4 regions of the Roseixanthobacter glucoisosaccharinicivorans genome follow, and region 3 is predicted to be linked to each of the others. Evidence: riboswitches for the same ligand, from Rfam matches in the RefSeq annotation. Region 3 holds a riboswitch; each other region holds the start of a gene.
What was found. Region 3 has a riboswitch for cobalamin ahead of V5F78_RS19425 (TonB-dependent receptor plug domain-containing protein). Riboswitches for the same ligand answer to the same signal wherever they lie in the genome.

Region 1 (7,758 bases), 550 kb from region 3:
GCCTGGTGCATGGCGGCCATGGCCTTTCTCGGCCTCGCCCATACCTTCAAGGCCGGCGACATGATCCGCGTCGGCCTGCTGCTCGAACGGCTCCACGGCCGCGCCCGGCAGGTGGCGGAACTGGTGGCCCTCACGATCGGCATCGCGTTCCTCGCCTTTTTCGCGAAGCACGCCGTGCAGCTAGCGTATGAATCCATGCTCTTCAAAGACATGTCGCAAGGCGTGATCGCGGTGCCGCTGTGGATTCCCCAGAGCGGATATGCGGCGGGGCTGGTGATATTGCTGATCGCGATGGTGGACGAATTCGTCCATGTCGCCGGCGGCAACCGGCCGCGCTACGAGAAGGAACCCGCCACCTCGCCCGATGAACTGGTCGAGCGCATCGCCGCCGGCGGAGGCGTCTGAGCCATGACGCATTTCGACTTGGCGCAGCTCTCCATCGTGCTGCTTCTGCTGCTTGTCGCCATTCTCGCGAGCGGCGTGTGGATCGCCTTCGGGCTCGGCATCGTCGGACTAGCGGCGATGGTCCTCACCACCAACGTGCCCATCGGCCAGGTGCTCGCCACCACCGTGTGGAGCGCCACCGCCTCCTGGACCCTGGCCGCGCTGCCATTGTTCATCTGGATGGGCGAAATCCTGTTCCGAACGCGCTTGTCGGAGGAGATGTTTCGCGGCCTGGCCCCCTGGCTGCAATGGCTTCCGGGCCGGCTGCTGCATGTGAACGTGATCGGCTGCGGCATCTTCGCCGCCGTCTCGGGCTCCTCCGCCGCCACCTGCGCCACCATCGGCAAGATCGCCCTGCCGGAATTGGACAAGCGCGGCTACGACAAGGGCATGAGCATCGGCACGCTGGCCGGCTCGGGCACGCTGGGGCTGCTCATTCCCCCATCGATTCCGATGGTGGTCTATGCGGTTACGGCCAATGTCTCGGTCCTCCAGGTGTTCCTGGGCGGCTTCCTGCCGGGCCTGCTGGTGATGGCGCTTTACAGCGGCTACATCATCATCTGGTCGCTGCTGAACCCGTCCAAGTCGCCACCGCGCGACCCGCCGATGCCCTTCCGGGCGAAGATGCGCCAGTCGGCGCGGCTGTTGCCGTGCCTGCTGCTGATCGCGGGGGTGTTTCTCTCGCTCATTCTCGGCCTCGCCACGGCGACCGAATGCGCGGCCTGGGGCGTGATGGGAGCGCTTGCCCTGGCGGCCTGGAGCGGCACGCTCACCTGGTCGGCGTTCCTCCAGAGCGTGATGAGCGCGACCCGCCTGTCCTGCATGATCATGCTGATCATCGCCGGCGCGGCCTTCACCACCGCTGCCATGGCCTATACCGGCATCCCGGTGGCGCTGGCCGAATGGGTGCAGGGGCTGAACCTCACCCCCGGCAAGCTCGCCCTGGCCCTGACCGTCATGTACATCATCCTCGGCTGCCTGGTCGACGGCATCTCGATGATCGTCCTGACGGCGGTGATCGTGCTGCCGATGGTGAAGCAGGCGGGTTTCGACTTGGTCTGGTTCGGCGTCTATCTCGTCATTCACGTCGAGATGGCGCAGATTACGCCGCCCGTGGGCTTCAACCTGTTCGTGCTCCAGAACATGAGCGGGCGCGACACGCTCTCGGTGGCCAAGGCCGCTTTTCCATTCTTCATTCTGCTCAACGTCGCGGTCATCATCATCACGACCTTCCCGGAGATCGTCCTGGTGCTGCCGCGCTGGGCCTTCCCCGGGTGAAAAACCGCCGTCACAGCCAACCAGAAGAGGGATACTAAATGGCACGCTCGCGTTTCCTCGCACCGGTGCTCGTCGCCGCCGGCATCGCCGCGCTCTCGGCGGCCCCAGCGCTCGCCCAGACCAAGTGGAACCTTCCCTCCGCCTATCCGGCGGACAATTTCCACACGGAAAACATCGCCCAGTTCGCCAAGGACGTGGAAACCCTGTCCGGCGGCAAGCTGCTGATCACGCTGCATCCCAACGCCGTCCTGTTCAAGGCGCCGGAGATCAAGCGCGCGGTGGCGACCGGCCAGGCCCAGGCGGGCGAGGTCATCATGTCGATCCACGAGAACGAGGATCCGATCTTCGGCATCGACGTGGTGCCGTTCCTCGCAACCTCCTACGAAAGCTCGAAGAAGCTCTGGGCGGCCTCGCGCCCGTTCGTCGAAAAGAAGATGGAAGCGCAGGGCCTGATGGTGCTCTACGCGGTGCCCTGGCCGCCGCAGGGCATCTTCTCCAAGAACCCCGTCACCAAAGTCGAGGATCTGAAGGGGGCCAAGTGGCGCGCCTATAATGTCGGCACCTCGCGCATCGGCGATCTGCTCGGCGCCCAGTCCGTCACCGTGCAGCAGGCCGAATTGGCGCAGGCGCTCGCCACCGGCGTGGTGACCGCCCTCATCACCTCCGCCGCCACCGGCTATGACGTGAAGATCTGGGAAAGCATCCCCTATTTCTACGACGTCCAGGCCTGGCTGCCGAAGAACATGGTGTTCGTGAACAAGGCCGCCTTCGATGCCCTCGACAAGCCGACCCAGGAGGCCGTGCTGAAGGCTGCTGCCGCCGCCGAGGAACGCGGCTGGAAGAGCTCCATCGAGAAGAGCAAATGGTATGTGGAGCAGCTCCAGGCCAAGGGCATGAAGGTGGAAGCGCCTTCCGCCGAACTGCGGGCCGGCTTCGAGAAGATCGGCGCGCAGCTTACCGCCGACTGGATCAAGAAGGCGGGCCCGGACGGGGAAGCCGCCCTCGCCGCCTTCAAGAAGTGAGGGCGGTGGCGTAACATGACGCGATCGGCCGGCCCGCGCAGGGCCGGCCACGCCGCCGGAGCGGCAGGCCTTGCCGACGCTCCCCGCTTCCGGCCCCGGCTTCTCGGGCCGGAGCATTTCCGCCCGCAAGAACAGCCGGACGCCAAGCCGTATGACCCGACGCCCCGCCTCTCCCGCACCGGCCGGTGAAACCGATCGCCCCATCTCGTCCGGTCCGCTCGGCTCCATCGTCTCCTCGGCCCATCTTGCCGACGGCGCCCTGCCGGCCTTGTCGGAGCTGGAATTCGGCCTCAACATGATCACCCACGGCTACCAGCGCTGGATGGTCCGCTGCATGGCGGCGGCGGGCTTGCCGGATCTGTCGTCGCTGGATGTGCTGGTGCTGCACCACGTGGCCCATCGGGACCGGGCGAAGACCATCGCCGATCTGTGCCTGGTGCTGGATGTGGAGGATACCCACCTCGTCACCTATGCCGCGAAGAAGCTCCAGGCCCTGGGGCTGGTGTCCAGCGGCCGGCGCGGCAAGGAGAAGACCTTGAACGCCACCGAGAAAGGCCGCCTCGCCTGCCAGCGCTACCGCGAGGTGCGCGAGGCGCTGCTGACGCAAACCGTTGCCGCGACAGGCATTCCCCCCGAAAAGCTGTCGGAGATCGCGGCCTTGCTGCGCACGCTTTCCGGCCATTACGACCAGGCGGCCCGGGCGGCCGCGAGCCTTTAGCACACCTCCGCTTCAGGCCGGCAGGACAAAGCCGCCGCCACTGGCAAGCCCGCCCGCGCGCGGGAAAAGCGCGGGCTCTCCTGATGCACCGGTCCTCGGCATCGCTCCGGGTGACAGAAAATGTTTCACGTGAAACAATGGCTTAGCGCAGACGAACATCGGTTTACTGGCGCTTGACCGCACTTTTCCAGCCGATCACACCGGCTTTTCGGGCGAATATTTCGCATTGAATTTCGGCACGCCGCATCCGCCCGCTTCCAAGTGATCGGCGTGGGCCGACGGCGACCACGAGGACCCCACCGGCGCCGCACCCGAGGGGTCCGTCAAAGCGCCCCCCCGCGGCTCACCGATCCGCCTCAGCGAAAGCCCGTCAGCGCAGGGCACCGGCGGGAGCGAGGCGCGCGCCGCGATGGGCGCGCAGGCTGCGCTCGGCGAGCGGGCCGAAGGCCAGCCCGAGGGTTGCCCACAGCACCGCCTGGATGCCGAGCGTGGCGATGCGGAACTCCCACAGGAGCGAGGCCGAGAATTCGGCCGGCACCTCGTTGATGGTCGGCAGCATCGTCTGCACCAGGGCAATCACCGCCACATAGGCAAGCGCCGCCGCGACGACCCCGTTCCACACACCGTGGCGGGCGGCGAGCCGCCGGGCCAGCAGCACCGCGCCCGTGAGCGCGGCCAGCGAGGCCACGAGCATCAGGAAGAACATCTGGGTGCGGAAGCCGATGGTCGCGCCGTCGCCTACGGCGGGCGGATTGGCGGGATATTTCAGCCCCGGCACCAGGGCGATGGCCAAGAACCCGCCCAGCGCCAGCAGCCCCGCCGTCGCGCGCGGGGACAACGGGCCCACCCGCCCGAGCGCAAAGGCGAAGACCAGCGCGAAAATGCCGCCCATGGCGGCGCCATAGACCAATGTGCCGGTCAGCAGGCCGAGCCCGGCCTGGGTGGACCGGCTGACCAATTCCTCCTCGCCGCCATGGGAATGGCCTTCGGCCGCGGCGGGTACCGGGGCGGCGGCATGCATGTGCGTGCTGCCGTCGGCATGGACATGCGGCGTCGCCGCCGGGGATGCGGGCGCGGCGGCGGGCGCCGGCCCTTCCGCATGCGCTTCCTCAAAGGCGATGGCGCGGTTGACCGCGGGTTCACCGAAGACGCGCGCGAATCCAAACGAGAGCAAGCCCGCGAGGACGCCAACAAGCATCCCGCGAAGCAGGAGAGACCCAACCATGTCGCATGCCCCTTAGTGGCAGGGGAAGCCGAGCAGGTGGCGGCCGTCGTGCAGGAATTCATGCACATACATGCCGGGGATGAGGGAAGTCGCGCCCTGTTCGGCGCCGACGAAATAAAGCGCGAGCAGCATCAGCAGGCCGCCGAACACCGCCCAGGGCAGAAGTTCGCTGACCGAGATGGTCTGCGTGCCGGCCGCAACGCCGAGGGAGGAACCGGAAAGAACGGTGTCGGCCATGGTCAGTCTCCTGGGATTGCGCGTCCCGAAATCGAACATCGTCCTGCGGGCCGGGTCTGACTTGCGGCACGGCCGGAATGGCGTGGCGCTTACAGTGGCGCGACCGTGTCGGATTTTCACCGACTTCCTCACCCGCAGCGAAGCATCGACACTATTGGCGCGAAGCCGGTTGTGTCAAACGAACAATCTGGCGAAAACAGACGCGCGCCGGCGCGCCGGCCGATCTCCTCCGCCCGCTGCCGCAAGGGTGCCCCATCGCCATGGCCAACCGCCTGACGCTGATCTGCCACGGTGCCACCGCCGCCCTGCGGGCCGGCGCCTTTCCGCGCGACGAACCGCTGGAGCCGCTCGCCCTGGCGCAGACCCAGGCGTGGCGCGGCCGGCTGCGGCGGCCCGACGGCGTGCGGACTTCGCCAGCCGAGCGCGCGAGAGAGACCGCACGCGCGCTCGGCTTTGAGGCGGAGAACGACGAGGATCTTCGCGATTGGGACTGCGGGCTGTGGGCGGGCCGCACCTTCACCGAGGTGGACACAGCTTATCCTGGCGCGCTCGCCCTCTGGCGCGGCGAGCCGCAGGCAGCGCCGCACGGCGGCGAATCGCTCGCGGCGCTGATCGCCCGCATGGAGGCCTGGCTGGACCGCCAGCGCGAGGGCCATGGCCATGTCATCGCCTGCACCCATGCGGCGAACGTCCGGGCGATCGCGGTCGGCCTTCTCCAGGCGCCGCCTGGCGCCTTCTGGCAGATCGACGTGGCGCCGCTCACCCGCAGCGACCTGCGCACCGACGGCCGGCGCTGGACCCTTCGCACCCTGGGCCAGCCCCTGGACCCTCCGCCCGACGCCTGAGGCGGACCGGACGGGCGGGTGGAACGAGGGGCGGGAGCCACGCCCGGCGGCTCCCGCCTGACCTCAATGGACGGCGATCATCACGTCCGACGCCTTGATGATGGCGGCGGCGTCCTGGCCGACTTCGAGCTTCAGCTCGTCCACCGCCTCATTGGTGATGGAGGCGGTGACCGTGGCGCCGCCGCCAAGGTCCAGGCGCACGTGGGACGTGGTCGCGCCCTTGGTGATTTCCAGGATCTTGCCCTTCAACACATTCCGCGCACTGATCTTCATGATCACCCTCCACTGCTGGCGCGGAGCCCGGTGGGCTCCCGTCCGCCACGCCGCACATCGACATATTTTAGAAAATATATCGCTAGCGAAAATCGTCGCGGCGCTATATTTCAAAATATATCGCGCTGCACCAAGCACCGTACCGGAGAGGGACAATGAACCTGGCTCGCCGCACCTGGCTGAAAATCGCATGCCTCGCCCTGAGCGGCGCCTGGCTTGGCACCATGCCCCTGGCCGGCGCGGCCCATGCCCAGTCCGAGCCGGTCACCATCTTCGCCGCCGCCAGCCTGAAGAACGCCCTCGATGCGGTGGCGGCCGACTGGCACAAGGAAACCGGCAAGACCACGCGCATCTCCTATGCCGCCTCCTCCGGGCTCGCCAAGCAGATCGAGGCCGGGGCGCCCGCCGATATTTTCATCTCCGCCGATCTCGACTGGATGGACTATGCCGCCAGCCACAAGCTGCTCCAGGAGGGAAGCCGGTTCAATTTCCTCGGCAACCGCCTGGTGCTGATCGCCCCCAAGGACAATGCCAAGCCGGTCGACATCAAGAAGGGCTTCGACCTTGCCGGCCTGCTGAAGGGCGGGCGCCTCGCCATGGGGTCGGTGGACAGCGTGCCGGCCGGCAAATACGGCAAGGCGGCGCTGACCTATCTCGACATCTGGCCCTCGGTGGAGGCCAAGGTCGCCGGCGCGGAGAGCGTGCGGGCCGCCATGCTGCTGGTCTCGCGGGGCGAAGCGCCCTACGGCATCGTCTACCAGACCGACGCCGCCGCCGACCCGAACGTCGCCATCGTCGGCACCTTCCCGGAAGACAGCCACCCGCGCATCATCTATCCGGTGGCGCTGGTCGCGGGTTCCAAGAACGCCGACGCCGCCGCCTTCCTCGCCTTCATGCGCGCGGCGAAGGAACAGCCGGCATTTGAGAAGCAGGGCTTCACCATCCTAAAGTGAGGCGAGTGGCGCGCCGCGCGCGCGCCGCCCCTTCTCCGACGTCCGGAAGGCCCGCGTGGATTTCCTGCATCTCAGCGCCGACGAATGGACGGCGGTCGTTCTCACCTTGCGCATCGCCACCGTGGCGATGCTGGCCAGCCTGCCGTTCGGCATCTTGATGGCGCTCGCGCTGGCGCGCGGCCGCTTCTGGGGCAAATCGGTGCTGAACGGCATCGTCCATTTGCCCCTGGTGCTGCCGCCCGTGGTCACGGGCTTCATCCTGCTGCTGCTGTTCGGCCGGCGCGGCCCCATCGGCGCCTTTCTCGATGCGCATTTCGGCATCGTGTTCTCGTTCCGCTGGACCGGAGCGGCGCTGGCCTGCGCGGTGATGGGCTTTCCGCTCATGGTGCGCACCATCCGCCTCTCCATCGAGGCGGTGGACCGCAAGCTGGAGGATGCCGCCGGCACCCTCGGCGCGAGCCCGATATGGGTATTCCTGACCGTCACGCTGCCGCTGATCCTGCCGGGCGTGATCGCCGGCATGATCCTCTCGTTCGCGAAAGCCATGGGCGAGTTCGGCGCCACCATCACCTTCGTCTCGAACATTCCCGGCGAGACGCAGACCCTCTCGGCCGCCATCTACAGCTTCACCCAGGTGCCCGGCGGCGATGCCGGCGCCCTGCGCCTGACGCTGATATCGGTGGCGATCTCCATGGCGGCGCTGGTCGCCTCGGAAATCCTCGCCCATTTTGCCGGCCAGAAGGCGGATCTGCGATGACGCTGC
Region 2 (7,758 bases), 820 kb from region 3:
GGCCAGAGCCTGCCCGACGTGTTCGCCGATTATCACCGGCGGGCGCGGGAAAAATCCATCCTCGACTATTCCTTCCACGCCCTCATCAGCGATCCCACCGAGGACTTGCTGAACGAGCACCTGCCGCGCCTGATCGCCGAGGGCATCACCTCGGTCAAACTCTTCACCGCCTACGATCTCATCGCGGTGAGCGACGAACAGATCCTGGATCTGCTCTGGGTGTGCCGCGAGAACGGCGCCATGGCCATGGTGCATGCCGAGAACAACGGCATGATCAAATGGATGGCCAAGAAGCTCATCGCCGGCGGCTTCACCGCGCCCAAATACCACGCCATGAGCCATCCTCGCCTCGCGGAAATCGAGGCGGTGCGACGCTGCATCGCGCTGGCGACCCTGGCGGATGCCCCGCTGCTCATCGTCCATGTCTCCACGGTGGAAGCGCTCGCCGCCATCCGCGCCGCGCGGGCGGAAGGCCGGCACATCTTCGGCGAAACCTGCCCGCAATATCTGCTGCTGAGCGCGGCCGATCTCGACCTGCCGGGCTATGAAGGCGCGAAATTCTGCTTCAGCCCGCCGCCGCGCGGCCCAGTGGAGCAGCAGGCCCTGTGGGCGGGGCTCGCGGACGGCACGCTTGAGATCTATTCCTCCGACCATGCCCCCTATCGCATGGATGCGAGCGGCAAGTTCGCCCGCAGCGCGACCCCCACCTTCAAGGACATCGCCAACGGCATTCCGGGCATCGAGGTGCGCCTGCCGCTGCTGTTCTCGGAAGGGGTGAACGGCGGGCGGATCGACCTTGCCCGCTTCGTCGCGCTCAGCGCCACCAATGCCGCGAAACTCTACGGCCTGTTCCCGCGCAAGGGCACGATCGCCGTCGGCTCGGATGCGGATCTCGCGCTGTGGGACCCGGACCGCCGCGTCACCCTGCGCGCGGACGATCTGCACGACACGGTGGGCTATACGCCGTTCGAGGGGCGGGAGGTGACGGGCTGGCCGACCACCATCGTCCGGCGCGGCGATGTGATCGTCGACGACGGCGTGCTCAACGCCGCGCCCGGCTCCGGCCGCTTCATTGCCCGCGCCGCCTCCGGCCGTGCCGCCGGCACGCCGCCCCCCGTGCCGGAGACCGACCCGGCGACGAATTTCGGCGCCGCTCTCTTTCCCGCACGCGCCCCGGCCGGGAGGGCCTGAAACCATGGCGGATGCAGCCGCAAACCGGATCCTGGTGATCAATCCCAACAGCAATGCCGCCGTCACGGCGGAGATCGCGGCGGCGGTGGGCGACCTTGCCTTCCCCGGCGGGCCGGCGATCCAATGCGTGACGCTGCACGAGGGGCCGCCCGGCGTCGAAACCCAAAGCGACGTGGAGCATGCGACGCGCCTCGTGCTCGACCATATCGACCGCGAACCGGCGAGCGCCTATGTGATCGCCTGCTACAGCGATCCCGGCCTCATCGCCGCGCGCGAGCGCACTGCGCGCCCGGTGCTCGGCATCGGCGAAGCGGGAACCTTCGCCGCCATGATGCGGGGTGATCGCTTCGGCGTGATCGCCATATTGGACGCCTCGGTGCGGCGCCAGCAGCGGCAGGCGCGGATGCTGGGCGTTGCCCCGCGCTATGCCGGCAGCAAGGCGATCGGCCTCTCCGTCGCGGAACTCGCCGACCACGGGCGCACCCGCGAGCGCATGATCGCCGCCGGCGCCGTCCTGCGCGATACCCAGCAGGCGGACGTGCTCATCCTCGGCTGCGCCGGCATGGCGCGCCATCGCGCCGCGCTGGAGGACGCGCTCGGCGTTCCCGTCATCGAACCCTCGCGCGCCGCCACCGCCATGGCCCTCGCCATGGCACGGCTGGCGGCGGAATGAGCCCGCGTTCCATGCCATCGCACACCGCCACATCGCATCCGCAGACGACCCCGCCCATGACCTCCCAGACCGCCGCTTCCCCCGCATCCCAACCCGCGACGGCGCCTTCGGCCGACCAGATCATCGCCGCGACCAACGCCCAGCTCGGCCTCGCCACGCGCCTGTTCGAATCCCTGCGGCAGGGCAGCGTCGACGTGCCGGGCATCACCCGCGACACCTACGGCGCCGGTGAGAATTTCGCCCACGGCCTGGTGCGCGACCACGCGCTGCGCCTCGGCCTCGACATCGCGACCGACGCGGCCGCCAACACCTATATGACCCTGCCCGGCCGCGACCGCGCGGCGCCGCGCATCCTCACCGGCTCGCATCTCGACAGCGTGCCCCACGGCGGCAATTTCGACGGCGCGGCCGGCGTGGTGGCCGGGCTGGTGGCCGTGGCGGCGCTCCGGGCGCTCGGCGTCACCCCCGCCTGCGACATCACCGTGATGGGGGTGCGGGCGGAAGAGAGCGTGTGGTTCGAGGTCTCCTATCTCGGCAGCCGCTCCGCGCTCGGCACGCTCCCGCCCGGCGCGCTCGACGCGCGGCGCATCGATACCGGCCGCACGCTGGCGGACCATCTGGACGCGTGCGGCGGCGATCCCGCGCTGCTGCGGGCGGGCCACCGGCATCTCGACCCGCGTGCGCTCCGCGCCTTTCTGGAAGTGCATATCGAGCAGGCGCCGAGCCTCGTGGAAGCCGGCCTTCCGCTGGCCATATGCACCGCCATTCCCGGCAACTTCCGCTATCCCAATGCCTGGATCGCGGGCGAATACGCCCATGTGGGGCTGCCGCGCCGGTTTCGCCGCGATGCCGTGATGGCGGCGGCGGAATTCGCGGCGGGGATGGATCGGCTCTGGGCGGCACACGAGGCGGAGGGGCGGCCGATGGCCGTGACGCTCGGGCGCTTCCACACCGACCCGGCCAAGCACGGCCTGACCACGGTGCCCGGCGCCTTCCATTTCAGCCTCGACGTGCGCGCCTATGACGACGCACAGCTGGCGGAGCTGGAACAGGGCATGGGCGACATCATCGCCGACATCGAACGCCGGCGCGGCGTGACCTTCCACATGGGGCCGCGGGCGAGCGCCGTGGTAGGTAAGATGGACGCCGCGATCCGAGCCCGGCTGGTGGAGGGCGCGCAGGCGCTGGGCATCCCGGCGATGAGCCTCGGCAGCCCGGCGTCGCACGATGCCGCCGCCTTCGCCGCCGCCGGCGTTCCCACCGCCATGATGTTCGTGCGCAACCAGAACGGCAGCCACAATCCGCACGAAGCCATGGAGATGGCGGATTTCATGCGCGCCGCCAGCCTTCTCGCCTGGTGGCTCGCCGAGAACGCCCGCGCCTGACCGCCCGTGGGGAAGGAGAGCCCGAAATCGGGCTCTCCGCGCGCGCTCAGTCCTTCATACCGGTGATGGACGCGCTCATGGCCCGCGGGTCGCGGGTCGGCCAGCGGCCGCAATCCACCTTGGTGAGGAAGTCGCCGACGAGACGATTGTATTCGTCGGGATCCTCCAGATTGATGGTGTGCCCGCAATTGGGCATCACCGCCAAGGCGGCCGAGGGAATGTGCTGCTTCATCAGCAGGCCGGGGGCAAGGCAGGGCCAATCCTCGTCGCCGGTGATCACCAGGGTGGGCACGGTCAGCCGCTTCATCTCCTCCACCAGGGTGTAGAGCGAGGGACGCTCGCGCTGCACGCCGAGCTGCGTGTTGGCGGAGCCCAGGGCCGAATGCTCGGCCAGCATCTGCTTGAATTCGGCAAAGCCGCGCGGGTCCTTGTTCTCGAACTGCACGCGGGTCGGGCCGTAGGCATATTTCTCGGCGAAGGCGGGCATGCCGGCGGAGGTGATGAAGCCGGCGATGGTGTCGGCCTCGGCCTGGAAACGGGCGCGCTGCTCCACCTCCGCTCCATAGCCGCACCCGCCGACGCAGAGCGACAGCGCCAGCTGCGGATGGCGGAAGCCGAAATGCAGGGTGGCGAAGCCGCCCATGGAGAGGCCCACCACATGGGCCTTGGTTTCCCCCGTCGCCGCGAGCACCGCAGCGATGTCGTCGGCGGCGCGGGCCTGGGAATAGGAGCTGGGATTTTCCGGCACGTCGGAGGGCGGAAAGCCGCGCGCAGCGAAGGCGACGCAGCGATAACGCTGGCCGAAATGGCGCATCTGCGGTTCCCAGCTGCGGAGATCGCCGGCGAACTCATGGACGAAGATCACCAGCCGGCCGGTGCCGGTTTCCTCATAATGCAGGCGCACTCCGTCGTCCGTCGTCGCGTAGGCCATGGTCATTCCCCGATTGGATTTGCGCACATCCTCTGCGGCACGCGCCCCGGCGCTGCGATGCGTGGGGGCGTGCGTCCGCTTGTCGTCCTGGCGGTTGGCGTGCCCAACGCGGGCCGGCCGGGCAGCCGAACGGCTTCAATCTGTATACTGTTTACAATTATCGACGCAAGGAAGGATGCTCCCGGCGCGGCCCCCGCGCCCCCGCTCGTGGGAGGCGGCCGCCTTTGCCGCAGCCTCTCAACGACCCGGCGCCGATCGGGAGGATCGGCGCAACAAACGTCCGCGATAGAGGATCCCGGCCGCTTGTCGCAGAGCCCTTGTCAGCGGGCGGTTGTCATCGGGCGGTTGTCCGTGGGCGGTTGTTGCCCACGGACCTGCGCGTCACGCGTCTCAGACGGCCTCGTAGAGGCGGCGCTCCAGCAGCATGGAGCCGCGCAGGCGGCTCAGCGCCTTGGCGGCGCCGAGCACGGCGAGGTCGGCCAAAGGCTCGATGATGATGACCAGCATATAGGCGCCGCCGAAGGTGGAAATCGCCGCCACATTGTCCGCCGTGAAGCCCTGGCCATACAGCGCCCAGAAGGCCACCCAGGCGACGATGCCCGCCTGATAGGTGGTGGAGAGCGCGAGGGCCTGGCCGTAGCGCAAGTCCACATAAGGCGTATTGGGGGCGATGATTTTCTGGGCCACGGCTTGCAAGGCGAACAGCGGCACCAGGAGGGTCGTCACGTTCATGCCGAATTGCGGCAGGTCGAACGGCGCAAAGAACAGGCCCTGAACCAGCAGGCCGAGGGACAGGCCGATGGCCGCCGGCGCCATGCCGAAGATCAGGAACAGGGTCGAGCCGAGGATCAGGTGAACTTCCGACACCCCGACGGGATAATGCGGGAGCACCTCGAAGAAAGAAAACACCAGGGCGCTCGCCGCCGCGCTGCGCGACACCAGGGAGAGGATGCCGCGCTCGCGGACGGCCTCATAGGCCAGCTTCACGGCATAGCCGCCGGCGCCCGCGGCAGTGACGTAGCTGAGCCAGATTTTCCCGCTATCCACGAGACCAGGTTCGATATGCATGACTGCTCCTCCGCCGTCTCACCCGACGGCCTGCGTTAGTTCCGGGCGCATGGCCGGTCTCCTGACTCGCGGGTCGCCGCATGCCTTCCGTCTTCCCGAAGCGCACCTTGGGGGATTGCTTCAGTGACATCGTGGAAGGCCGCTCGCCGCTCACAGTCGCGGGGGCGGTCGGGGCTCAGGGCGTCATCGGCCCCTCCCCCGTTCCCATTTCACTTCCGGCATGTGCGTCATGCCGGAAGAACCATGCGCGTTCAGGAGCGGCCAACCTCCGCTTTCTGTCAAGACGTCCGCGCGTCCGCGCGCACCGATATGCGGATTCTTTGTCGCGTGGAGACAGGCGCGCGGAGACCCGGCCGGCATGCGCGGCCCATGCCGCGCCCGGAATAAGCACGCGCGCCCCGCCACAAGCCTCCCGCCTCAGACCTCCCCCCTTGCGCAAACGATTACTTGGTGAGGATCAGCTTGTTCTTGGAGGTCAGCGTCAGGGTATAGACCTGGTCGCCATGAACGATCCGCACCGTGCGCGCCGCGCGAAAGAGATCGGTGCTGTCCAGGCATCCGTCCGCCATCGCGATGGTGCGCACCGCCGTTTCGGGAGACGGCACGGGTCTCAGCTTGATGATGCCCATGGAAGGCGGCTCCTCTGCCGGAGTTCGGGCGAAGGACGGGCGAAACGCGCCGCGCCGCCCCCGGCGCGGGTCAGGCGAGCGGATCGCCGGCGGCCGGCGCGAACGGCCGGACGGCTCATTTGCGCGCGGCTTACTTGCGCGCGACTCACTTGCCGGATGGCATCGTCATATGGTCGTGTTCGCCCCCATCGCTGCTCCCCTGGGCGGCGATGGACTCCACCTTGAACTGAACCGACACCGTGCCCGCCTTCTCAAACGTCAGCGTGCCATTGACCATGGCGCCCTGCTTCAGGGGCTGCTTCAGCCCCATGAGCATGAGGTGATAGGAGCCCGGCTTCAGCGCCACGGAGCCCTGCGCGGGAACGGCGACGCCGCCCGCCACCGGCCGCATGGTCATCACCCCGTCCTTCATGGACATCTCGTGGATTTCCACCTTCTGCGCGCCCTCGGCGGTGGCGGAGACGAGGCGGTCCGGCGTCGAACCCTCGTTCTTCAGGACCAGATAGCCGGCACCGACGCTGGCGCCCTCGGGCGTGGCGCGGGTCCAGGGATGGTCAATCTCGATGGAGCCGACCTTGAACTCGTGCGCCATCAGCGCCTGCGCGGAGAGGGTCAGCAGGAACATGGCGAAGGCCAGCGCGGCGAGCGCCTCTTCAAGATACATGCGGCGGCAGAGGCGCGCGAACGCGCCGGGAAAACGGAAAGAATTCAACATGGCTTGGCTCCACGATACGGCCTCCTCCAGGGGAGGACCGGATGTCACGATCGGCGGACTTTCCCTGCGCAAACGCAGGCGTCAGGCGATCGCGGGTGGAGCCCTGGCGCGGCTCGGGGAACGGCGCTGGCCCGGCGCGGCGGAAAAATCCGCGCCGCGCCTGAGCATCGCGGCCGCGTGGCGCACCGGCGCGACGAATCCCTCCGCCGCCGGCGGCGGTGCGGCGGCCGGCCCGAACATGGGACAGCCCAAGACGCAGCAGTCCAGCCCATCATGATGGGCCGGGGCCCCGCCCTCGGTTGGGGACCCGTTCTCGGTTGGAGAACTGGAGCAGATGACGCCGAACGCATCCGGACCCTGGGCCGCTGCCTGCGCCGCCTGGGCGCCCGCGGCAAGCCCCACGGCCAGCATCTGCAGGACGAGCAGATAGGCCGCCGCGATGGCGGCCCAGGCTCTCCAGGATGTGCGCGGCTTGGCCAAGATCAAGATGTCTCGAATGTTCGTCGGCCGACACTATGACATCGGGTCGCCGACAACCGTAGATCAAAGTCGTGCGGCACGTCCTCGCAGGGACGCGCCGCACCCGGTGGCAAAGCTCAAAAGGACACGGTGACCCGCGTATTGATCGAGCGGCCATAGCCGGCCACCGGATAGCCCCAGGCGGCCGAGGTGCCCATCATGCTGGAGACCTGGTAATTGACCAGGTTCGCCCCGCCAAGCGGCAGGTCGTATTGGGTATCGAGGATGTTTTCGATCCCGAAATCCACCTTCAGCTGGCCGGCCGTGTAGCTGGTGCGGAAGTTCAGCAGGGCATAGGCCGAGGTCTCCAGCTCATTGTGCACCTGGCTGACCTGAGTCTTCGCCCCCACCAGCTGGACCTCGACGCTCGAACTCCAGTTGCCGAGCGTGTGGTCGAGCGCCAGCGTCGCGTTGACCGGCATGATGTGGTAGAGATTGACCCCGTCGGTGCGCTGCCCGCGCACGAAGTTCAGGCCGCCGCGAAAGGCGCCTTGGCCGTAGGTGCGATCGTCCCAAAGGGCCAGCTTGCCGTCGATGTTCACGCCATAGAGCCAGGCGTCGTAATTGGCGAACTGCAGATAGACGAACGTGTTGTCGGCGGTGAGATTGTTCGGCAAATTGGCGAGGCATCCCGGCAGGGCACAGCG
Region 3 (7,758 bases):
GCGAGCGCGGCGGAGATGTCGAGCGTCGTATAGCCGATTGCCGCCGAGCCCGCGAACAGCGCCAGGACCAGGAGGGCGAGCGCGGCGACAAGCGCAGCATGGCCGGGATGCGGGGACGCGCTCATCGCGCCATGCCGATGCGTGCGCCCGCCAGGCGCTTCGCCGCCAAGCGTTGTGCTGCCTGCGCGAGCTCAGGGCCCGCGCAGGTCCACAGGCGGGTGGGGAGAGACAGCGTGCGCCCGTCTGCTGCGAACGGGGCGAGCGCAGGATGGTGCAGGAGGTCGTCGGCCAGCGAGGGTGGGGCATCCGCGCCGCCGTTGATCACCAGCAGGTCCGGCTGGGCCTCGACGATCTCCTCCAGATTGAGCTGGCCGAGGCGATCGGTGGAGAGCCGCGCGGCAAGGTTCGCATAACCCGCGCGTTCGAGGATCTCATCGACGATGGAGCCGCGCCCCGCGGTGAATCCGTTCGGCCGCAGCACGATGGCCGAGGCGCGGTGAACGGGCACGGGCGGCAGGCCGGCGAAGGCCTGCTGCATGGCGCCGATCATCGCTTCCCCCCGCGCCGGTTCGCCGATCTGGTCGGCGACCGTGCGGATCTGCGCATAGGCCTCCTCCAGGCTCGACGGCACGCCCAGTTCCAGGATCGGAATGCCGAGATGTTTCAGCATGGCGGTGGTGGTGCGGGTGGTGAAGGCACCGACGATGACGAGATCGGGCGCGAGCGGCACGATCTCTTCGGCGATGCCCCGGTTCACCGGCACACGTTTTGCGAGATCGGCGACATTGGAGCTGCGCGGGTCGCGGGCCAGATAGGTCACCGAGGCGACCTTGTCCGGATCCGCGAGGCGCAGCACCAGTTCGTCGGCGCACAGATTGAGCGAGGCGATGCGTATCGGCCTCTGCGCCTCCGCGGAGGCGGGCGCGCAGAGCAGCAGACAAGCGAGCAGGCCCGCGACGCGTTTCATTCCGTCCGCCTTAATAGGTGAATTTGAGGCCGCCATAGGCCCCGAAGCCGGGTGCAAGGTAGCCGTTCGGGTTCTGGTAGGTCTGGTCGAACAGATTGTCGATGCGTGCGAACACGGTCGCCTGGGGCGTGAGGGCATAATTTGCCGCCAGGTTCACCACGGTGTAGCCCGGCTGGTCGATATAATCGCTGGTGAGGCGCACGATATCCCACCAGGCGGACGCGTAGATCAGCGTGGCGGAGAGATTGAGCTGGTCCGTGGGGTTCCAGTCGGCTCTGACGCTCACCTTGTTGTTCGGCCGCCGCAGCGGCGCGCAGGAAGTGTCGGTCAGCGGCGCGCAGGCCGCCCCGAAGGAGGTGTCCGGCGGCATGTAGCCCACCGCTTCGGTATAGGTGTAGTCCATCCTCAGCTTCAGCCGGTCGGTCACAGCGAAGGCCACGAAGGTTTCCGCGCCCTGTGTCGTCGCGCTGGAGATGTTGATGTTCTGGTAGGTCACCGGGTCGTAGCTGATGAGATTGGTGATGTCGTTGTGGAAATAGGTGGCGCCGAACGTCACCCGGCCGCCGAACGCCTCTTGCTCGAAGCCGATATCATAGCCCGTGCTTTCCTCCGGCTTCAGCTCCGCATTGCCGTAATAGGGGGCATAGAGCTGGTACAGCGAGGGCGCTTTGAAGCCGGTGCCGTAGCTGCCTTTCAGCGTGGTTCCCGTCTCGGGGATGAGGAAGCCCGGCGCGAGGCGGAAGGTGGAATGATCGCCGAACGTGTCGTCGCTGTCGAAGCGGATATTCGCGGCGCCGAAGAAGCGATCCCCCAGCTTGCCCTGGAGTTCCGCATAGGCGCCGGTGTCGCCGGTGCTGGCGGAAAGATCGGTATATTGGGTGGAGGAGGTCATCGCCTCGTTGCGCCGCTCCACGCCAACCAGCAGGTTCTGCCCCGGCGCAAAGGCGAGGTTCGAGCGCAGATAATAGGTCTGCCGGTCGCCCTCATACTGGCCGTTCACGTCGCTGTTGGGCCCGGTGGTGGGGTTGGACGAGGTCGTGGCGCTCACTCCGAACGTGGTGTTGAGCGCGCCGTCCAGCGCCGTCCACACGCCTTCGCCCTTGGTGAAGAACATGCTGGCGAGGCTGGTGGAGCGCTCAGCCGCCGGCAGCCCTTCATACAGCGGGGGCGGGTAGACATCCGGCGTGTAGGCAAGCCGGCTGTCGATATAGCGGGCGACGAAATTGACCGCGAACGCATCGCTCATCTGGAAATCGAGCCGGGTCGAATAGGTCCAGTTGTCATAGGCGTTGGGATTGATCGGATAGCCCGGCGGGACAATGGAGGGCGGCGTCACTGGGATCTCGGTCGAAGAGAAATGGGTGACGTTGAAGGAATAGCCCACTTTGTCCGTTGAGCCGCTCAGCGCGGCCGCCTGGTTGAAGGTGCCGAGCGCGCCGCCTTCCACGTAGCCGAACACCTTGGCCGGCCCCTCGCCCTTCTTGGTGGTGATCGAGATCACGCCGCCGATCGCATCCGAGCCGTAGAGGCCGCTCTGGGGACCGCGCAGCACCTCGATGCGGGCAAGGTCGGTGGCGAGCAATTGGCCGAAGTCGAAGGCGCCGGTGGGACTGGACGGATTGCCGGCGTCGATGCCGTCCACCAGCACCTTCACATGGTTGGAATTGGTCCCGCGGATGAACACCGAGGTCTGCCCGCCCGGCCCGCCGGTCTGCACCACATTGAGCCCCGGAAGCGACTGAAGCACTTGGGGAACCGTGCGCAATTGCTGGCGGTCGATCTCCTCGGCGGTGACGACGCTGACGGAGGAGGCGACCTGGTCCACTGGCGTCGGCATGCCGGTGGCGCTCACCACCACCTCGGGCAGGTCGATGGATTGCGACGCGCCATCGGCGGGGGGCGCCGACTGGGCATTGGCGACGCCGGAGGCGAAGGAGAGAATCAGCGCGACGAGCATGGGACGGCGCGCGGCGCGGCGAACGGGGAAAATCAAGGCGGACGGCATTTGGGCCTCAGCGGGACGAGTGGTCCGTCACCGCGAACGAGGCCTCCCCACGGCCCGGGAGCCGCCTGGATCAACCACCATCAGGACACCCCGCCCAATGTGCACGCGCGTGACCACGGCTGACGGCAGGTCTCCTGGCTCGCGGGTCAGCGTCCATTTCGCCGCCTTCCCAGGCCCGAAGGCCCAGTGGCTGATGACGAAGGACTCGCCGCTTACAGTTGCGGGGGCAGCCGCGGCTTCGCCAACCCCTGTTTCCAGGCGCCGACTCACCGCGTTCCCTTTTGATCCCCTGGGGGAACCGTCGCCTTGACGCTAGCCGCAGGGCGCGCGCACCGTCAAGCGGCACGATCTCAGTGCGGGCCGCTCGATCGCTGGACCGGCCGCTCAGCCTTGCGCGCGTCGGTTCTCATACAGCTTCAGCGCGACGCCCACGGCTTCCAGCAACGGCGTCGGTATCCCGAGGGCTCGGGCGCGCGCGGCGAGATCGCCGATGATCTGGTCGGCTTCCACCGCATTGCCCTGGCTCAGATCGCGATACAGCGACGAGGTCATGGGCGAGCCGTCGCTCGTGAGTTGCGCCTGGGTCCAGGAGAGCAAAGCCGGTCGCGGGCCGTATCCAGAAGCCTCAGCGATGGCGGCGCATTCGGCGACGATGGCGAGGGCTACGGCCTTGCCGCCCGCCGCGGCCACGTCCCCGATGCTGCCGCGCAGCAGGCAGGTGGTGGCGCCAAGGCTCGCGAGGAACACCCACTTCTCCCACATGTCGAGCAGGATGTGATCCGAGAGCTGCGCGTCGAAGCCCGCGCCCTGCATCACGGCGTCAAGGGCTTCGATGCGCGCCGAGCGCGTGCCGCCGGTTTCGCCATAGGTCAGTTCCTGCAGCGGGCTCATCTGCACGATGCGTCCCTCATCGTCGATGCGGCCCATGATCTTGCAGACCCCGCCGAGGAGCCGATCGGCGCCGAAGCGGTCGGCCAGCAGATCCATGTGCTTCATGCCGTTGAGCACGGGCAGGATCATGGTTTTGGGGCCGATGGCGGGCGCCACGTCGACGAGCGCGGCTTCCAGGGCGAACGCCTTCACCGAGACCAGGACGAGGTCGTACGGCCCGGTGATCTGGTCGGCGGTCACGATGCCCGGGTGAAGCGTCACGTCGCCGAGGGGGCTGACGATCTCAAGCCCGCGTGCCCGCAGGCGGGCTGCGCGGTTGGGACGGACGAGGAATGTCACGTCGCGGCCCGCCTGAGCCAGGCGACCGCCGAAATAGCCGCCGGTGGAACCGGCACCGACCACGAGAATACGCATCGCTTGCTCCGATAAACCGATCCGAGTCGGTGGGGTGATCGAAATGTTCTAGCGAAACCAGGATCCCGAGGCGACCGACACGCCCACGACGGCCCCATAAGCGAACAGGCCACAGGCATAGACCGCGAACAGCCAGTACAGCGAACCGGTGGCCGAGAGCACCAGCGCGCCACCGCCCGTCGCGATGATCATCCGCAGCAGGCTGGCCAGAAGCGGCCAGCCGAGGCGCCCCGCGCCTTGCGAGGCGAAATACAGCGTCATGCCGAGCCCGAAGAAGCCGAAGAAGGGTCCGACGATGCGCAGATACACCGTTCCGACCTCCAGCATTTCCGGCGTCGCGTCGAACAGGCCGAGCCATGCGGCCGGCCAGAGCGCGGCAGCAAGGCCCACCGTTTCCGTCAGCGCAAAGGCAAAGGCGCCGCCGATCAGCGCGATCCGCAGCGCGCGCCGGTTCTGCCCGGCGCCGATATTGGTGCCCACCAGCGCCACCAGCGGCCCGCCGAGCCCGAATGCGAGCGGCGGCAGCAGATATTCGAGCCGGGTTCCGGTGCCGAAGCCGGCCACCGCACCGGGTCCCGCATGGGCGGCCACGAGCCCCATGGTGACGGCGATGGTTACGTTCAGCTGGATCGTGTTCACGGCGGCCACCGCGCCGACCTTTAGGATATTCCAGGCATAGGGCAGGTGCAGCCGGGTCCAGGCGAAGCGCGCCACATTGCGCCCGCTGGCCACGTACCAGCCCAGGATCGCGGCGCCGATGGCGTAATAAAGCAGCATGGCGATCGCCCCGCCGGCGATGCCAAAGGAGGGAATCGGGCCAAGCCCTAGGATCAGCGCATAGGAGAGCGGCGCCAGCAGAACCGCGCCGCCGCAGATGACGATGCCGGGTACCAGCATGTTGCCCGTGCCGCGGATGATGCTGGCCAGCGCATTGAATATCCAGAGCAGCACCATGCCCGCGAACAGGATGTGCGAATAGGTGAGCGCGGCGTCGAGAGACGCGCCGCTGCCACCGAGCACGGCGAACAGGGGCCGGCCGAAGAGCAGGACCAAAGCGGAGAAGGTGAGGCCGAAGCCGGCATTGATGAGTAGCGCATGCAGCACGAGGCTGTCCGCCTCGGCCCGCCGCTGTCCTCCGAGGGCGCGGGCGATGGCCGAGGAGATGCCGCCGCCCATGGCGCCCTGGGACATGTTCTGCATCAAGATCAGCACCGGTAGAACCAGCGCCATGCCGGTGAGCGCATCTATGCCGAGACGGGCGATGAAGGCCATTTCGATCAGGCCGGTGCTCGATTGGGCGAGCATCACCAGGATGTTCGGCCACGCAAGGCGCAAGAGCAGGGGCACCACAGGGGCGTCCAGAAGGGCGCGGGTGCGCGACGACATGGCGGCGGCACCCCCGGCCGGGTGCGATTGCGTGGGGGCGGGGCTGGCCGGATCGGTCTGGAGTTTGAGCATGTCTCTGGCTCCAATCGGCCGGGAGCGGTTGCGGAAAACACCGGCGGGATCGCAAGTAGGGGCATATGCCCGTAAATTTGAAAATAGGGGCATATGAGAGTATTCGTCAATTGACGGCCCCGTGAGGAGTTAAGGACATGGCAGGGCGCAAGAACGCGTCGACCGGGGCGGGATGTGAGCCCGCAACGTCCGCCGGCGCTTATCCCAATGCCGGGCGTTGCAACGGCACGGCTTTGCGCAAGGCCACCCGCCGGGTGTCGCAACTGTACGATTCGGTTCTGGCGCCGTGCGGCCTGAAGGGTACCCAGCGCTCGCTGCTGATCCACATCGCGCGGGCCGGATCGCCGACCATGGGCGAGCTTTCCGCTGCGCTGGTGCTCGATCGCTCGGCGCTCGGGCATAATCTCAAGCCGCTGGAGCGCGACGGCCTCGTGATGCTGGTGCCGGATGAACAGGACAAGCGCAGCCGCCGGGTGGTGCTGACGCCGCTGGGCAAGGCGAAGCTCGATGCCTCCATGGCCCTGTGGGCGCAGGCGCAGGCGCGATTCGAGGCGGTGTTCGGGCTCGCCGAGGCAGAGGCTCTGCGCGCATCGCTGGAGCGCATCGCTTCGCCCGAATTCGCCGCCGCGTTCGCAGGCCGTGACCCCCCAGAATAGGCGTTCGCGCGGGCCGCCTCGGACTCAGTCCCGGCGCCGGCATTGCAACGTGATTTGACGCGACAGGGCAGGCATCCTTCTAAGGAAGCGTTCCCGCCCGAACCGAGACTGCTCCCATGACGAAAGCTCCCTTCCGGACCTGGCTCATCACCGGCTGCTCAGCCGGTTTCGGCCGCGTGCTCGCAGAGGCCGTGCTGGCCCGCGGCGATCGCGTGATGCTCACCGCCCGCGATCCGGGAAAGCTCGCGGACCTCGCCGCCCGCTATCCCGAAACCGCGCGCACGGCGCCTCTCGATGTCACCCGTGCCGGCGATGCGACGGCGGCGGTGGCCGCCACCCAAGCGGCTTTCGGCGTGCTGGACGTGTTGGTCAACAATGCCGGCTATGGCTTTCTCAGCGCGGTGGAGGAGGCGGCGCCGGAGGAATATCGCGCTCTATTCGACGCCAATGTATTCGGGCTCATCGAGACGACGCAGGCCGCCCTGCCCCTGATGCGCCAGGGCACGGGGGGCCGCATCGTGCAGTTCTCATCCAACCTCGGGCTCCAGTCGCGCGCTGGCTATGGCTATTACAGCGCCACCAAATTTGCCGTGGAGGGCCTCTCCGAGGCGCTCGCCGCCGAACTGGAGCCGCTTGGCATCTCGGTGATTCTGGTCGAGCCCGGCGCCTTCCGCACCGATTTCCTCGGTCGCTCCATCACATTCGCGGCGGACCGGATTGATGCCTATGAGGAGACCGCGGGCGTGGTGCGCGCGGCTGTGCCCACCCGTGCCGGCGCGCAGCCGGGCGATCCCCAGCGGGGCGTCGCGGTCATCCTTCAGGCGGTGGATGCGGAAAACCCGCCCTTGCGCCTCGCGCTCGGACCGGATGCCCATCGCAACATCCGCGCCAAGCTCGCGCGCGTGGCGGCCGATCTCGACGCGTGGGAGAGCGTGGCCGCCGACACGGATTTCCGCGAATAGCGAGAGCGCGGGCGGGCGCCCCGCTGCGCCCGGCACGGTGCGCCCCTCCCCGCGTGCGGGAAGAGGCGGCTCGGGCACCCGTCAATGCGTCGGGGCTCAGCCGCGGCCGACGAACGGCATCTTGGTGGCCATCACCGTGATGGTCTGTACGTTCGCGCTCAGCGGCAAGCTCGCCATATAGACCACCGCGTCGGCCACGTGCTTGGCGTCGATCATCGGCTCCGGCTTCATCGAGCCGTCCGCCTGGATGATGCCGTTCTTGATGCGCTGGGCCATATCCGTGTCGGCATTGCCGATGTCGATCTGGCCGCAGGCGATGTCATAGGCACGGCCGTCCAGCGAGGTGGATTTCGTGAGCCCCGCGATTGCGTGCTTGGTGGAGGTGTAGGGCGCCGAATTGGGGCG
Region 4 (7,758 bases), 2.2 Mb from region 3:
AGATTGATCTGGTCGGGTTTTCACAGAACCGATTCGATGAGATCGTCGCTGAATATGTGAGGCTCATCGAACCGCTGGGATTCGAGACCTTTCAGGCGGTGCCGCTTTCAGCGCGCTATGGCGACAATATCATGGCCCGCAGCGCCAATACGCCCTGGTATCACGGCCCCGCCTTGGTCGAATACCTGGAAAATGTCGACGTCGCGGAAAAGGCGGTGGCCCGTCCATTCCGCCTTCCTGTGCAATGGGTTAACCGGCCCAACCTGGATTTTCGCGGCTTTTCCGGCACCATCGTAAGCGGCACCGTGCGGCCGGGGGATAGCGTGGTGGTGGCAGGTTCGGGCCGCACCACGCAGGTCAAATCCATCGTCACCCGCGATGGCGATTTAGCGGAAGCCGTTGCGGGACAAGCGGTTACAGTGACATTGGCGGATGAAGTCGATGTATCGCGCGGGGATATACTTGCCGATGCGGTCCAGAGGCCGGAGCGGGCGGATCAGTTTGCGGCACAGATCATCTGGATGCATGACGAGCCGCTGCTGCCGGGCCGGCCCTATCTGATCAAGATCGGCACCCGCACGCTCGGCGCCACCTTCACGGAAATAAAGCATAAGGTCGATGTCAACACATTCCAGAAGTTGGCAGCTAAAACGCTCACCTTGAATGAGGTTGGCGTTGTTAATGTTGCATGTCGCGATGCGGTGTCTTTCGATGCCTTCTCGGATGTTCCAGAGACCGGCGCTTTCATCGTCATCGACCGGCTTAGCAACCAGACGGTCGGCGCCGGGATGGTGCAATTTGCCTTGCGGCGGGCGACCAATGTGCATTGGCAGGCGCTCGACGTATCGAAGGAAGCAAGGGCAACCCTGAAGCATCAAAGGCCCGCTGTCTTATGGTTCACGGGCTTGTCCGGCTCGGGTAAATCCACCATCGCGTCCCTGGTTGAAAAGAAGCTTTATGCCGCGGGGCGCCACACTTACATGCTCGATGGAGACAACGTCCGCCACGGGCTCAACAAAGATCTTGGGTTTACAGATGCCGACCGCGTTGAAAACATCCGCCGCGTTGCGGAGGTGGCCCGTTTGTTCGTAGATGCTGGCATGGTCGTTCTGGTTTCCTTCATTTCTCCGTTCAGGGCGGACCGGCAGATGGCCCGCGAACTTTTGAGTGAGGGCGAGTTCATCGAAGTCTTCGTAGACACTCCCTTGGAAGTGGCCGAAAAGCGCGATCCAAAGGGCTTGTATAAAAAGGCAAGACAAGGGTTGATCGCCAATTTCACCGGCATCGACAGCCCATATGAGGCACCAGAAAGCCCGGAACTTCTGCTCGCGGGTGGAGAAAAGTCGGCTGAAGAGTTGGCGGAACAAGTGTTCAATTATCTTTCCGATCGTGATTATTTGCACAGCGACGAGGATGCCGGCGACTGGACCATTTAGCTCCGGCGTTGCGCCCCTTCGGATCGCGGGAGGGATTAAAAGGCCGGCGGAAAATCCCCGTCTCTTCAAATGGTTAAATGGCGTTTTCGGCTCTGCGGCAGGCTCTGCGGCAAATAATACCGTCGCATGCCGCCCGCCCCACGATCAGCCTCGCCGCGATAAGAATCGCGCAGACGAACATCGGATTCCTGCATCTTGTCCGTGCCTCTCGCCAGATGACCGCGTCATTTCGGCCAGATGTCGGCATCATCTCCGAACCGCGGGCAATTTCGCTTCAATTCGGCACTGTTCGGCGACCTCATCTGCGTCCCCCGCTCCGACGTCCCTGCGCCGGCGAGGGGCTTTCCTCGCCCGCCGGCCATGGTCTAAACCTGAGGTCCAAACCTGACCTGGGCGGCGCGCATGCGGCCCGCTACCAACGGGCTCGATCGCTTGACCTTCCTGCTGACTTTCCTGGCCCTCGCCATCGAGGCGTGGTTCGGCTATCCGGTCCGCCTGCTGAACCTGATCGGTCATCCGGTGATCTGGATCGGCCGGCTGATTTCAGCACTCGATCTTGCCTGGAACCGGGCCGAGCTGAGCTTCGCCAGAAGGCGCATGCGGGGCGTGATGGCGCTGCTGGTGCTGATCGCCAGCGCCGCCATTCCGGCCGCTCTCCTCGCGGATGTGCTCGACCTGTTTCCCGGTGGCATCATCCTCACGGCGATCGTCGGCTCGGCGCTGCTCGCCCGCCGTTCCCTGCATGAGCATGTGGCGGCGGTGGCGGAGGCGCTCGAGGTTCACGGGCTGGAAGCGGGGCGCGCCACGGTCTCGCGCATCGTCGGCCGCGATCCGGCGGAGCTCGATGAAGCAGGCGTGACCCGGGCGGCCATCGAAAGCCTGGCCGAGAATTTTTCCGACGGGGTGGTGGCGCCCGCCTTCTGGATGGCGATGGCCGGCCTGCCCGGCATCGCCGCCTACAAGGCGATCAATACCGCCGACAGCATGATCGGCCATCGCACGCCGCGCCACGAGGCGTTCGGCTGGGCCTCGGCACGGCTCGATGATCTCGTAAACCTGCCCGCCTCGCGGCTCTCCGGTCTGCTGATCATCGCCGCCGCGGTCTTCATGCAGGGGGCATCGCCCCTGGGCGCCTGGCGCGCGATGCGGCGCGATTCGGGCAAGCATCGCTCGCCCAATGCCGGATGGCCGGAAGCGGCCATGGCAGGCGCCCTCGGCATCGCCATCGCGGGGCCGCGCACCTATGCCGGCGTGCCCGCCGACCTGCCCTTCATGGGCGATGGCCGGCGCGAGATCGACGCCGCCGACATTCGCTCCGCCCTCCATCTTTACCGGATCGCGAACCGCCTCCTCATGGGCCTCGCCCTGTTCTGCGCGGTGCTGGTGGTCATCGCGCGAGGCTGAGCAGACGGTCGAGATCGAGATGGGCTTCCAGATGCGCGGCAAGCGCATCCAGGGTTTCGTCCACCTGCGCTTCGTATGAGACTTGCGGCGCGCCGGCGCCAAGGGCAGCGAGCCAGGCGGCGCGCTGGGCATCGTCGGCGAACAGCCCATGCACATAGCTGCCCATGATGCGCCCGTCGGGCGATGTGGCGCCATCCGCATCGCCGGTGGCGAGGCGCGAGAAGGGTCGGGCCGTGTCCGCGCCTTTGGTCTCGCCCATATGCATCTCATAGCCTGCGAAGGGCGCCTGGAGGCAGGAGTGGCCCGCAACGGCAACCAGACGCTTATCGCCAGAGAGAATGGTTTCCACATCCAGCAGGCCGAGCCCCTCCGCCCGGCCCGGCGGGCCTTCGACGCCGTCAGGATCGTCCACCCACCGTCCCAGCATCTGATAGCCGCCGCATAGCCCCAGCACCCGCCCGCCGCGCCGGGCATGGGCGATGATGTCGTGATGCAGCCCGTCGGATTTCAGCGCGGCGAGGTCGGAAATCGTGGCCTTGGAGCCGATCAGCAGCACGAGGTCGGTGTCCACCGGCACGCTCTCGGCAGGCCGCAGGCGCACCACCTCCACCGCCGGCTCCGCATCCAGCGGGTCGAGATCGTCGAAATTGGAGACATGGGGCAGGATCGGCACCGCGATCCGCACCTTGGCGTGGGGCTTTGCCGGCGGCGGTCCCTGGAGCGCCAGCGCATCTTCCGCCGGCAGGCGCGCGGCGGCGGGAAAATGTGGGATGAGGCCGAGCGCGGCCCAGCCGGTATGCCCCGCCACCAGCGCCATGCCGTCGGCGAACAAGGCGGGATCGCCCCGGAACTTATTCACCACGAAGCCGGCGATCAGCGCGGCATCCTCGATATCCAGCACCGTTTTGGTGCCGACGAGGCTGGCGATGACGCCGCCCCGGTCGATATCGCCGATCAGCACCACCGGCACGTCGGCGGCGCGGGCGAAGCCCATGTTGGCGATGTCGTTGCGCCGCAGATTGACTTCCGAGGCGCTGCCCGCCCCTTCCACCAGCACGAGGTCGGCCTCGCCCTTCAGCCGCGCGAAACTCTCCAGCACGGCGGGCATGAGGCTCTGCTTCAGGCCCTGGTAGGCGCTGGCCTTGGCGGTGGTGAGCACCCGGCCCTGCACCACCACCTGCGCACCCACCTCGCTCTGCGGCTTCAGCAGCACCGGGTTCATATGCACGCTCAAGGGCACCCGCGCGGCCCGAGCCTGAAGCGCCTGCGCGCGGCCGATCTCGCCGCCGTCGGCGGTGACGGCGGCATTGTTCGACATGTTCTGCGGCTTGAAGGGCCGCACCCGCAGGCCTCGATTGGCAAAGGCGCGGGCAAGACCGGCCACCAGCAGGCTCTTGCCCACGTCGGAGCCGGTGCCCTGGAACATCAGCGCGCGGGCGGCCATCAGAATTCGATACCGGCCTGCGCCTTCACGCCGGCGGAGAAATGATGCTTCACCAATCCCATCTCGGTCACGAGGTCCGCCGCCTCCAGAAGCTCCGACTTCGCGTTTCGGCCGGTGACGACCACATGCAGGTCGCCCCGGCGCGCCTTCAGCGTCGCGACCACGTCGGCGAGGTCGAGATAGCCGTAGCGCAGGGCGATGTTCAGCTCGTCCAGCACGATCAGGGAGAGGGTCTCGTCGGCCAGCAGCTCGCGGGCCTTGTCGAAGGCGCGGGCGGCGGCGGCGGTGTCGCGGGCGAGATCCTGCGTCTCCCAGGTGAAGCCCTCGCCCATGGTGTGCCAGCGCACGCGATCGCCGAACGCGGCGAAGGCGTCCTTCTCGCCGGTGTGCCAGGCGCCCTTGATGAATTGCACCACCCCCACCTTGCGGCCATAGCCGAGCATGCGCAGCGCCAGCCCGAAGGCGGCCGTGCTCTTGCCCTTGCCGGGGCCGGTGTGGACGATCAGCAGCCCCTTCTCCAGGGTCTTCTCCGCCACCTCGGCATCCTGCACCGCCTTGCGCTTGGCCATCTTCTCGCGATGGCGAGCGGCCTGGGCGTCGTCGCCGGCGGCATTTTCGGTTTCATCGCTCATCGGGGCGTGTCCTTCACAATCATGGGCAAGCCGGCCACCATGAAGATCACTTCATGGGCCATGGCCGCCATGCGCTGGTTGAGCCGGCCGGCGGCGTCTCGAAACCGGCGGGCGAGGGCGTTGTCCGGCACGATGCCGAGCCCCACCTCATTCGCCACCAGCACGCTGAGTCCCGTGCGGGCGGTGATGGCGTCCACAAGGCGATCCTCTTCCGCCGCGAGATCGTGCTCCGCCAGCATGTGGTTGGTGAGCCACAAGGTGAGGCAATCCAGCAGCAGCGGCATGTCGGACGGCAGGGCCCGGACGAGATCGGCAGCATCGAACGGCGCGTCGTGGGAGACCCAGCGCGCATCGCGCCGCGCCTGGTGCAGGCGGATGCGCTCGGTCATCTCGGCGTCGAAGGCCTGGGCCGTCGCCACATAGGCAAAGGGCGGGACGGCAGCTTCCACCCGCTGCTCGGCATGGCGGCTCTTGCCGGAGCGCGCGCCGCCGAGCACCAGCACGATCCGGCCGCCCGCCTCGGCCGCGATGGCGCTCAAGCCGGCACCTGGAAGTGCGGGCGGCAGGAGCTGTGGCCGGAGGCGGCCGCTAGGCGCGGACCCAACATGAGACTCTCCCTGGCCCTCCCGCCGAGAGCCGGCCTGTGGCGCCCGCGAAACGGGCTCTGCGTCCTCGGCAGGTCTCCTGGCTTGCGGATCGACGCGCCCCCACCCTTCCCGAGGCTGGCCTCAGTGGTTCGTGGGTTTGCTCTCCGCCGACAGTTGCGGGGGCAGCCGCGGCATAGGGAAAAAGCCTCCCGCACCGCGTTCCCTTTTGATCCCGAAGGAACCGACGACGCGCCGACTATAAGGCCGCCGCCCCGCGCCGCAACCGCCCGCCCCGCGATCTCAGCTTCTGGCTTTCGCAACCAGCGTCGAGGTGGACTGGCCCGGCGTCAGTTCGGCGAGCACAAGCTTTCCGCCATTGGCGATGACGATATCGGCGCCAACCACATCCTCGGGCTTATAATCCGCCCCCTTCACCAGCACGTCCGGCAGCAGGGCCGTAATGATTTCCAGCGGCGTGTCCTCCTCGAACAGCACCACCAGATCCACGCAGCGCATGGCGCCGATCACCCGCGCGCGGGCGGTCTCGTCCTGGAGCGGGCGCGTCGGGCCCTTCAGACGGCGCACCGAGGCGTCGGTGTTGAGCCCCACGACGAGGCGGTCGCCCTGGGCTGCCGCCGCTTCCAGCATGCCCACATGGCCGGGATGCAGCAGATCGAAACAGCCGTTGGTGAAGACGATGCGCGCACCGCTCGCCCGCCAGCGGTCCATGATATCGCGCGCCTTGTCGCGCGAGACGAGCGCGCCCGCCGGCTCCAGCTGCGGTACCGAGCGCTGCAGCGCGGCGGTGAGTTCGGCGCGCGTTACCACCGCCGTGCCGAGCTTGGCGACCGCAATCGCGGCAGCGGCATTAGCGACCGGAACGCTCGCTTCCAGGCTGAGCCCGCAGGCGAGCGACAAAGCGAGCGCGGCCAGCGCCGTATCGCCGGCGCCGGACACATCGAACACCTCGCGCGCCTCGGCCGGCACATGGAGCACGGTGCCGTTGCGGCGCCAGAGCGTCATGCCCTTTTCCGCCCGCGTCACCAGCACATCGCCGCCGAACTGGGCGCTCGCCGCCTGCGCCGCGCGCTCGGCGTCGGCGTCGGTCTCGTCCGGCAGGCCGGTGGCCTCGCTCAGCTCGCGCCGGTTGGGCGTCACCAAAGTCGCGCCGCGATAGACCTCGAAGGTGCGGCGCTTGGGATCGACGATCACCGGCACCCCGAGCGTCCGGGCCTCGGCCAGCACGGCGGCGACGACACGGTCGCCGAGCACGCCCTTGGCATAATCGGAAAGCACCACCACCGAGCAGCCCGCCATGGCGCGGCTGGCGGCCGCGATCAACGCGTCCTCGATAGCGGGGGATGGCGGGGCGGACATCTCGGCATCGATGCGGACGATCTGCTGGCGCCCGCTCATCACCCGCGTCTTGGTGACGGTGGGGCGGGTGGCGTCCACCACCAGGCCGGAGAGATCAATCAGCGCATAAGGAGCGAGCGCGGCGCGCAACTGGTCGGCCTCCCCATCGGCCCCGACGAGGCCCACGAGGCGGATCGGCGCGCCCATTGCGGCGGCATTGGCGGCCACGTTCGCCGCCCCGCCCGGCACGATGCGTTCCGCGCCATGCAGCAGCACCGGCACCGGCGCCTCGGGCGAGATGCGCGAAACCGAGCCGAGGATGTAGCGATCCACCATGACATCGCCGATGACGGCGACGGGACCGGGCTTGGTATCAGGAAGCATGGTGCCGGTATCCTGGGGCAAGATCAGCCCTTGCGAAGTGTGGCGTCCCGCTCATGACGCGGAATTGCGGCCGCGCAGATGCTCGGTGACATAGATCCGCACGCCGTCCTCCAGCGAGGTGAACGGGCGGGTAAAGCCTGCGGCGCGCAGTTTCGAGACGTCCGCCTGGGTGAAATATTGATACGCGTTGCGAATGGAAACCGGCATATCGACATAGGTGATGCGCGGATCCTTGCCGGCCGCCGCGAACACGGCTTTTGCGAGATCCGCGAAGCTGCGCGCCTGCCCGGTGCCGACATTGAAGATGCCGCTCGCCGCCGGCGTCTCCACCAGCCAGCGCACCACCGCGACGCAATCGCCCACATAGACGAAATCCCGCAGCTGCCCGCCGTCCTCATATCCCGGATCGTGCGACTTAAAGAGCGTCACCGCCTCGCCGGCGGCGGCGGTCGGATAGATCTTGTGGACCACCGAGCGCATGTCGTCCTTATGGGCTTCGCCCGGACCATAGACAT

Region 1: linked by a shared signal. The riboswitch ahead of V5F78_RS16840 (CbtB domain-containing protein) and the one ahead of V5F78_RS19425 (TonB-dependent receptor plug domain-containing protein) in region 3 are both predicted to bind cobalamin.
Region 2: linked by a shared signal. The riboswitch ahead of V5F78_RS23145 (energy-coupling factor ABC transporter permease) and the one ahead of V5F78_RS19425 (TonB-dependent receptor plug domain-containing protein) in region 3 are both predicted to bind cobalamin.
Region 4: linked by a shared signal. The riboswitch ahead of cobU (bifunctional adenosylcobinamide kinase/adenosylcobinamide-phosphate guanylyltransferase) and the one ahead of V5F78_RS19425 (TonB-dependent receptor plug domain-containing protein) in region 3 are both predicted to bind cobalamin.

What each region holds. Positions count from the first base shown of each region.
Region 1 is NZ_CM195538.1:3,635,909-3,643,666, forward strand. Features, by position in the region: gene V5F78_RS16815 (TRAP transporter small permease) at 1-405, shown strand, start outside; gene V5F78_RS16820 (TRAP transporter large permease) at 409-1,722, shown strand; gene V5F78_RS16825 (TRAP transporter substrate-binding protein) at 1,761-2,744, shown strand; gene V5F78_RS16830 (winged helix DNA-binding protein) at 2,896-3,462, shown strand; gene V5F78_RS16835 (CbtA family protein) at 3,833-4,687, opposite strand; gene V5F78_RS16840 (CbtB domain-containing protein) at 4,700-4,924, opposite strand; cobalamin riboswitch at 4,956-5,075, opposite strand; gene V5F78_RS16845 (histidine phosphatase family protein) at 5,185-5,769, shown strand; gene V5F78_RS16850 (TOBE domain-containing protein) at 5,833-6,042, opposite strand; gene modA (molybdate ABC transporter substrate-binding protein) at 6,198-6,995, shown strand; gene modB (molybdate ABC transporter permease subunit) at 7,051-7,752, shown strand; gene modC (molybdenum ABC transporter ATP-binding protein) at 7,749-7,758, shown strand, end outside.
Region 2 is NZ_CM195538.1:5,008,701-5,016,458, reverse strand. Features, by position in the region: gene hydA (dihydropyrimidinase) at 1-1,191, shown strand, start outside; gene V5F78_RS23160 (aspartate/glutamate racemase family protein) at 1,196-1,864, shown strand; gene V5F78_RS23155 (hydantoinase/carbamoylase family amidase) at 1,921-3,249, shown strand; gene V5F78_RS23150 (alpha/beta fold hydrolase) at 3,296-4,180, opposite strand; gene V5F78_RS23145 (energy-coupling factor ABC transporter permease) at 4,571-5,248, opposite strand; cobalamin riboswitch at 5,283-5,509, opposite strand; gene V5F78_RS23140 (hemin uptake protein HemP) at 5,692-5,877, opposite strand; gene V5F78_RS23135 (copper chaperone PCu(A)C) at 6,023-6,592, opposite strand; gene V5F78_RS23130 (DUF2946 family protein) at 6,674-7,078, opposite strand; gene V5F78_RS23125 (TonB-dependent receptor) at 7,189-7,758, opposite strand, start outside.
Region 3 is NZ_CM195538.1:4,187,235-4,194,992, reverse strand. Features, by position in the region: gene V5F78_RS19435 (FecCD family ABC transporter permease) at 1-125, opposite strand, end outside; gene V5F78_RS19430 (ABC transporter substrate-binding protein) at 122-967, opposite strand; gene V5F78_RS19425 (TonB-dependent receptor plug domain-containing protein) at 978-2,972, opposite strand; cobalamin riboswitch at 3,080-3,289, opposite strand; gene panE (2-dehydropantoate 2-reductase) at 3,357-4,277, opposite strand; gene V5F78_RS19415 (MATE family efflux transporter) at 4,326-5,735, opposite strand; gene V5F78_RS19410 (MarR family winged helix-turn-helix transcriptional regulator) at 5,873-6,391, shown strand; gene V5F78_RS19405 (oxidoreductase) at 6,508-7,353, shown strand; gene V5F78_RS19400 (SDR family oxidoreductase) at 7,450-7,758, opposite strand, start outside.
Region 4 is NZ_CM195538.1:1,950,885-1,958,642, forward strand. Features, by position in the region: gene cysN (sulfate adenylyltransferase subunit CysN) at 1-1,436, shown strand, start outside; gene cbiB (adenosylcobinamide-phosphate synthase CbiB) at 1,869-2,840, shown strand; gene V5F78_RS08770 (cobyric acid synthase) at 2,824-4,284, opposite strand; gene cobO (cob(I)yrinic acid a,c-diamide adenosyltransferase) at 4,284-4,916, opposite strand; gene cobU (bifunctional adenosylcobinamide kinase/adenosylcobinamide-phosphate guanylyltransferase) at 4,913-5,455, opposite strand; cobalamin riboswitch at 5,574-5,764, opposite strand; gene rfaE1 (D-glycero-beta-D-manno-heptose-7-phosphate kinase) at 5,804-7,243, opposite strand; gene rfaD (ADP-glyceromanno-heptose 6-epimerase) at 7,295-7,758, opposite strand, start outside.